Regions from separate parts of the Ideonella sp. FW305-24 genome, predicted to be linked through region 1. Evidence: riboswitches for the same ligand, from Rfam matches in the RefSeq annotation. Region 1 holds a riboswitch; the other holds the start of a gene.
What was found. Region 1 has a riboswitch for S-adenosylhomocysteine ahead of ahcY (adenosylhomocysteinase). Riboswitches for the same ligand answer to the same signal wherever they lie in the genome.
Positions count from the first base shown of each region.

Region 2: linked by a shared signal. The riboswitch ahead of metH (methionine synthase) and the one ahead of ahcY (adenosylhomocysteinase) in region 1 are both predicted to bind S-adenosylhomocysteine.

Region 1 covers NZ_JBYTAI010000015.1:93,698-97,105, reverse strand. Annotated here, with positions in the region: gene AC3WR5_RS28345 (aldo/keto reductase) at 1-496, opposite strand, end outside; gene AC3WR5_RS28340 (AraC family transcriptional regulator) at 667-1,623, shown strand; S-adenosyl-L-homocysteine riboswitch at 1,709-1,782, shown strand; gene ahcY (adenosylhomocysteinase) at 1,903-3,345, shown strand; gene AC3WR5_RS28330 (DEAD/DEAH box helicase) at 3,376-3,408, shown strand, end outside.
Region 2 covers NZ_JBYTAI010000002.1:416,648-420,055, reverse strand. Annotated here, with positions in the region: gene metH (methionine synthase) at 1-1,633, opposite strand, end outside; S-adenosyl-L-homocysteine riboswitch at 1,771-1,847, opposite strand; gene AC3WR5_RS07565 (DUF3466 family protein) at 2,053-3,069, shown strand; gene AC3WR5_RS07560 (cyclic nucleotide-binding domain-containing protein) at 3,239-3,408, shown strand, end outside.

The sequences.
Region 1 (3,408 bases):
AGGCTTCGGACAGGCCCAGGTGCTTGACCTTGCCGGCCTTGACCAGTTCGGCCATCGCACCGACGGTCTCCTCGATCGGCACCTTCTTGTCGACCCGATGCTGATAGTAGAGGTCGATCTGCTCGACGCCCAGGCGCTGCAGGCTGGCGTCGCAGGCCTTGCGCACGTAGGCCGCGCTGCCGTCGATGCCCAGCAGCGTGCCGTCCGGCGCACGCACGTTGCCGAACTTGGTGGCGATCACGACTTCGCTGCGGCGCTTGGCCAGCACCTGCGAGATGAGCTGCTCGTTGCGGCCCACGCCGTACATGTCGGCGGTGTCGAAGAAATTCAGGCCGATGTCCAGCGCGTGGTGCAGCACGGCCAGGGACTGGGCGTCGTCCCGCGGGCCGTAGAAGTCGGACATGCCCATGCAGCCCAGGCCGATGGCCGAGACCTGCGGGCCCTGGGTGCCCAGGCGGCGGCGCGGCAGTGCGGCGCTTGTCTTGGTGGTGGTCATGACAGTCTCTCCTTGTGAGCGGGCAGCGGCCCTGTGCCGCTGCGATGGACCGAAGCTTAGGCAGCGGCGCCACGCCGGCACAGTGCAAAGCTCGGCCATCCTTGCCTGATCCTCCGATCCTGCGGCCACCGCCGCGCCAGGGCCAATGCGGCGCTTGCACAATCGACAGCATGGCCGAATCGACACTTGCAGCTGCCCCATCCACCGCCGAACTTGAACTGGATGCCCTGCGACAGCAGGCCCTGGCCCTGGCGCTGCGCCGAGCCACCAGCGAAGGCACGCATGCCACCGCGGTGCCCGGCCTGAAGCTGATCCGCGCCAGCGCACCCGCCGCGCGGCTGCCTGTCGTCTACGAACCCGGCCTGGTGCTGGCACTGCAGGGCGCCAAGCAGGTGCAGTTGGGCGACGAAGTACTGACCTACGGCCCCAGCCACTGCCTGCTGGTGGCCATGCCGCTGATGCCGCGCAGCCACGTGATCCAGGCCACGCCGGACAAGCCCTACATCTGCCTGCGCTTCAGCTGCGACACCCAGACGCTGGCCGACCTGTTGCTCGAACTGGACGCCGGCCCGCCGGTGACGGCAGCGCCGGTCGAACCCGCCGCCGGCGGCCTGAACCTGGCGCCCGTGACCGCGCCGCTGCTGGACGCTGCGCTGCGCCTGTTGCAGCTGCTGGACACGCCGCAGGACCTGCGCATGCTGGCACCGCTGGTGCAGCGCGAGATCTTCTACCGCGTGCTGACCGGGCCGCTGGGCCCGCGGCTGCGCGCACTGGCGGCCGGCGACAGCGCCGCGCCGCGCATTGCCCGCGCAGTCGAGCAGCTGACGCAGCGCTACGACCAGCCGCTGCGCATCGACGAGCTGGCCGCCAGCGCGGCGATGAGCCCATCCACGCTGCACCTGCGCTTCAAGCAGCTGACGACGCTGTCGCCGCTGCAGTTCCAGAAGTCCCTGCGGCTGCAGCACGCGCGCCGGCTGATGCTGGCCGAAGGGCTGGACGCCAGCACTGCGGCGCACCGCGTGGGCTACGAAAGCCCGTCGCAGTTCAGCCGCGAGTACCGGCGGCTGTTCGGCACGCCGCCGCGGGCCGACATCAGCCAGCTCAAAGCGCCGGCCGATGCGACATAAGTCCTGAAACCGACAGCGCCGGTACTGCACCCGCGGCAAGGGACGCCTCGCCAGCGGCTGCGGTGCTGGTTAGAATCCGGCCCTCGGTTCCGAGGAGCGTTGCAAGGCCAGCAGGCCCCAGGCTCGGAACCTTCTGCTTTGCAACGGCGCTCACCCGCACGGCCCTGCGATCCATGGCCGTGGCGCCCAGGGTGAGTTGTGTCCCGCTTGTGCCGGTGCACGCTGTTGTTCATCCTGTTCGCCACCGCGGGTCAACCCTTTGACTTTCGGAGCTCCCCGATGAATGCAGCCACTCCCGCCAGCCAACTGCTGGCCACCGATTCCCACGTCATTGCCGACCTGTCCCTCGCCGCCTGGGGCCGCAAGGAAATCAAGATCGCCGAGACCGAGATGCCCGGCCTGATGGCGATCCGCGAGGAATTCGCCGCCAGCCAGCCGCTGAAAGGCGCGCGCATCACCGGCTCGCTGCACATGACGATCCAGACCGCCGTGCTGGTCGAGACGCTGCAGGCCCTGGGCGCGCAAGTGCGCTGGGCCTCGTGCAACATCTTCTCGACGCAGGACCATGCCGCTGCCGCGCTGGTCGCCGCCGGCACTCCGGTCTTCGCCTACAAGGGCGAAACCCTGAAAGACTACTGGGACTACACCCACCGCATCTTCGACTTCGGCGCCGCCGGCACGCCGGGCGAAGGCCCGAACATGATCCTGGACGATGGCGGCGACGCCACGCTGCTGATGCATCTGGGCCAGAAGGCCGAGAAGGATCTGTCCGTCATCGCCAACCCGAAGAGCGAAGAAGAGACCGAACTCTTCGCCGCGATCAAGGCCAAGCTGGCGGTGGACCCGACCTGGTACACCCGCAAGAGCGCCGAGATCATCGGCGTGACCGAAGAGACAACCACCGGCGTGCACCGCCTGAAGGAAATGTCGGTCAAGGGCACGCTGCTGTTCCGCGCGATCAACGTCAACGACTCGGTCACCAAGAGCAAGTTCGACAACCTCTACGGCTGCCGTGAAAGCCTGGTGGACGGCATCAAGCGCGCCACCGACGTGATGATCGCCGGCAAGGTCGCCTGCGTGGCCGGTTATGGCGACGTGGGCAAGGGCTCGGCGCAGGCACTGCGCGCGCTGTCGGCCCAGGTCTGGGTGACCGAGATCGACCCGATCAACGCGCTGCAGGCTGCGATGGAAGGCTACAAGGTCGTGACCATGGAATACGCGGCCGACAAGGCCGACATCTTCGTGACCACCACCGGCAACAAGGACGTCATCCGCCATGAACACATGGCAGCGATGAAGGACCAGGCCATCGTCTGCAACATCGGCCACTTCGACAACGAGATCGACGTCGCGTCGCTCGAGAAGTACGAGTGGGACGAGATCAAGCCCCAGGTCGACCACGTGGTCTTCCCGGACGGCAAGAAGATCATCCTGCTGGCCAAGGGTCGCCTGGTGAACCTGGGCTGCGGCACCGGCCACCCCAGCTTCGTGATGAGCTCCTCGTTCGCCAACCAGACCATCGCCCAGATCGAGCTGTTCTGCCACAAGGACGGCTACGACGTGGGCAAGGTCTACGTGCTGCCCAAGCACCTGGACGAGAAGGTCGCCCGCCTGCACCTGAAGAAGGTCGGCGCGATGCTGACCGAGCTGACGGACGAGCAGGCGGCCTACATTGGCGTGCCCAAGCAAGGCCCCTACAAGCCCGACACCTACCGGTACTGACCCGGTTTCGCGCCCAGCGTTCGCCTCGCCATGTACGACGACGATGAGTTGCAGGCAGTGTCC
Region 2 (3,408 bases), on a different contig from region 1:
TCAGCAACTCGGCGCACACGCCCACGGCGCGCGAAGCGTCCGGCACGTAGACGATGGGACCGGCGTAGTGCGGCGTGATCTTCACCGCGGTGTGCACCCTGCTGGTCGTGGCGCCACCGATCAACAGCGGCGTGCCGCGCTCGCGGAAATACGGGTCGCGCTGCATTTCGGCGGCCACGTGCTGCATTTCTTCCAGGCTGGGCGTGATCAGGCCCGACAGGCCGATGATGTCGGCGCCTTCCTCGCGCGCCTTGGCCAGGATGTCCTGGCAAGGCACCATCACGCCCATGTTGACGACCTCGAAGTTGTTGCACTGCAGGACCACCGTGACGATGTTCTTGCCGATGTCGTGCACGTCGCCCTTGACCGTCGCGATGACGATCTTGCCCTTGGCCTTCGCGTCGCCGCCAGCGTCCACCAAGGCCTTCTTCTCGGCCTCGATGTAGGGCAGCAAATGGGCGACAGCCTGCTTCATCACTCGGGCGCTCTTCACGACCTGGGGCAGGAACATCTTGCCGGCGCCGAACAGGTCGCCGACGATGTTCATGCCGGCCATCAGCGGGCCTTCGATGACATGCAGCGGCCGGCCGCCATCGGCCTGGATCGCCTGCCACACCTCTTCGGTGTCCTCGTTGATGAACTCCGTGATGCCGTGCACCAGCGCGTGTGAGAGCCGCTCGGTCGCCGGCGCCGCGCGCCAGGCCAGCCGGGCGCTGTCGTCCTTGGCCGCGCCCTTGACCTGCTCGGCCACTTCCAGCAGCCGCTCGGTCGAGTCCGCGCGGCGGTTCAGCACCACGTCTTCCACGCGCTCGCGCAGGTCCGCGTCCAGCTGGTCGTACACGCCGACCATGCCGGCGTTGACGATGCCCATGTCCATGCCCGCCTGGATCGCGTGGTACAGGAAGACCGTGTGGATGGCCTCGCGCACTGGCTCGTTGCCGCGGAAGCTGAACGACACGTTGGACACGCCGCCGGAGACCTTGGCACCGGGCAGGTTTTGCTTGATCCAGCGCGTGGCGTTGATGAAGTCCACCGCGTAGTTGTTGTGCTCCTCGATGCCGGTGGCAATCGCGAAGATGTTCGGGTCGAAGATGATGTCTTCAGGCGGGAAGCCCACGTCTTCGACCAGCACCCGGTAGGCGCGTGCGCAGATCTCGGTCTTGCGCGCGAAGGTGTCGGCCTGGCCTTGCTCGTCGAAGGCCATGACCACGGCCGCAGCGCCATAGCGCCGCACCAGCGTGGCCTGGCGCTTGAACTCGGCCTCGCCTTCCTTCAGCGAAATGCTGTTGACGATGCCCTTGCCCTGCAGGCACTTCAACCCGGCCTCGATCACGCTCCACTTCGACGAGTCCACCATGATGGGCACGCGCGCGATCTCCGGCTCCCCGGCAATCAGGTTCAGGAAACGCACCATGGCGGCCTGGCTGTCCAGCATCGCCTCGTCCATGTTGATGTCGATCACCTGCGCGCCGTTTTCGACCTGCTGGCGGGCGACGGCCAGCGCCTTCTCGAACTCGCCGGCCAGGATCATGCGGGCGAAGACCTTGGAGCCGGTGACATTGGTGCGCTCGCCGATGTTGACGAACAGCGACTGCGCGTCGATGGCCACAGGCTCCAGCCCGGACAGGCGCATCGGCGGCGGTGCCACGGCGGTGTCAGAGCTCGAATCGGGAACGTCGGGAAGGTCGGCAGAGGCGGAGGGCATGGCGCGGTCGTGCGGCAACACGAGGAGATGAAGAAAATCGGCCCGAGCGGGCGGAGCTCACCCAGGTCGGGTGAGCGTCGTTGTCATCTACCCAAGCCTGACAGCGCGGGATCACCGCGCTGCTGCAACGCTCCTTGGAAGCCTGATTTTAGCGGCCTGCGACCCGACGTGCCGGCGCTCGCCCCACCCCCACGATCCAGTGCGGGTCAGCTACCCTTTCGGGTAGGCCGCTCGACGCAGGGGGCTCCTACACTTTTTGGCAGGTCTCCACCCACGTTTTTCACATCAAGGAAACTGCCATCAAACCCCTCACCGCCCCCCTGGCCGCCGCTGCGCTGGCCTGCCTGATGCTCGCCGCCACCTCGGCGCAAGCTGCACCCACCTACCGCATCAAGGACCTGGGCGTCGGGCCGGATGGCTACTCCAGCCAGGGCCTGGCGATCAACGACCAGAACGTCGTCGTCGGCTGGATCCAGAAGGAACAGTACGGCGCCCACATCGCCGTGGCCTTCCAGCCCGACGGCAGCATCGTCACCCTGGGCACGCTGCCCGGCGACACTTCCAGCTTCGCCACCGGCATCAACAACGCCGGCCAGATCGTCGGCTACAGCGGACCGTCCGACTCGCCTGGCGCCTTCCTTTACGACCCCGTGACCGGCATGCAGGCGCTGGGCAGCTTCGACCCCGCGCACCGCTACAGCATGGCCGCCGGCATCTCGGACAACGGCACCGTCGTTGGCCAGAGCAACACGGTGGACGGCGTGCCGCATGCCTTCACCTGGACGGCGGCCACCGGCATGGTCGACCCGTTCCCGAAGAAGGGCGCGGCGGACGCCTCGGGCATCAACGCCAGCGGCCAATGGGTGGGCCACTACGACAAGACCGACGCGACCATCGGCGTGCGCGTCAGCGCCGAAGGCAAGGTCAACCAGCTTGGCGCCTTCAGCCCGCTGGCGCCCTACAGCTACGGCAAGGGCATCAACAGCAAGGGCCAGGTGGCCGGCTACAGCGCCGACCCCGACACCCTCACCAGCCGCGCCTTCCTGTGGGACAAGAAGAAGGGCATGATCGACATTGGCGTGCTGCCCGGCGGTCTCTACAGCAATGCGCTGAAGGTCAATGACGCCGGCCAGGTCGTCGGCATTGCCGACAAGCCCGCCCGCCGCGGTTCCACCAACGTGGCGTTCTACTACGACAAGAAGACCGGCATGGTGGACGTCTCCACCCTGATCGACCCGGCCGACCCGCTCTACGGCAAGGTCCAGTTCGACGCCGGCCAAGGCATCAACAACAACGGCGTCATCGTCACCAACGGCATCCAGGGCGAGGACTATCACGCCTATCTGCTGATCCCGGTGAACTGAAGTGTCACGGGCGGGTCGGTCCGCCTCTGTCCGTAAACCGGTACAAATCGGCGCCATCGCACACTGCGCTGGCGCCTGCTGCGCTTTCGGACCAGTCCAGCCGCTAACCTGACGGGATGTGTGCCTGCCGGGGTTCCGGCGCGAGAATGGGCGCGCCTTGCCGTTGCCCATGAACTCCACCTTACCCGCCGCCCACGACCCCTACCTCATCGAGCTGGCTGCCGAGCTGTTGCGCCGGCCCAGTGCGCTGGCCGACCTGCAGGCCGAGGAGGCCCGCACCGTCGTCAGCTACATGCGGCTGTGGCAGTGCGACGAAGGCGCGGTGCTGCTGCGCGAGGG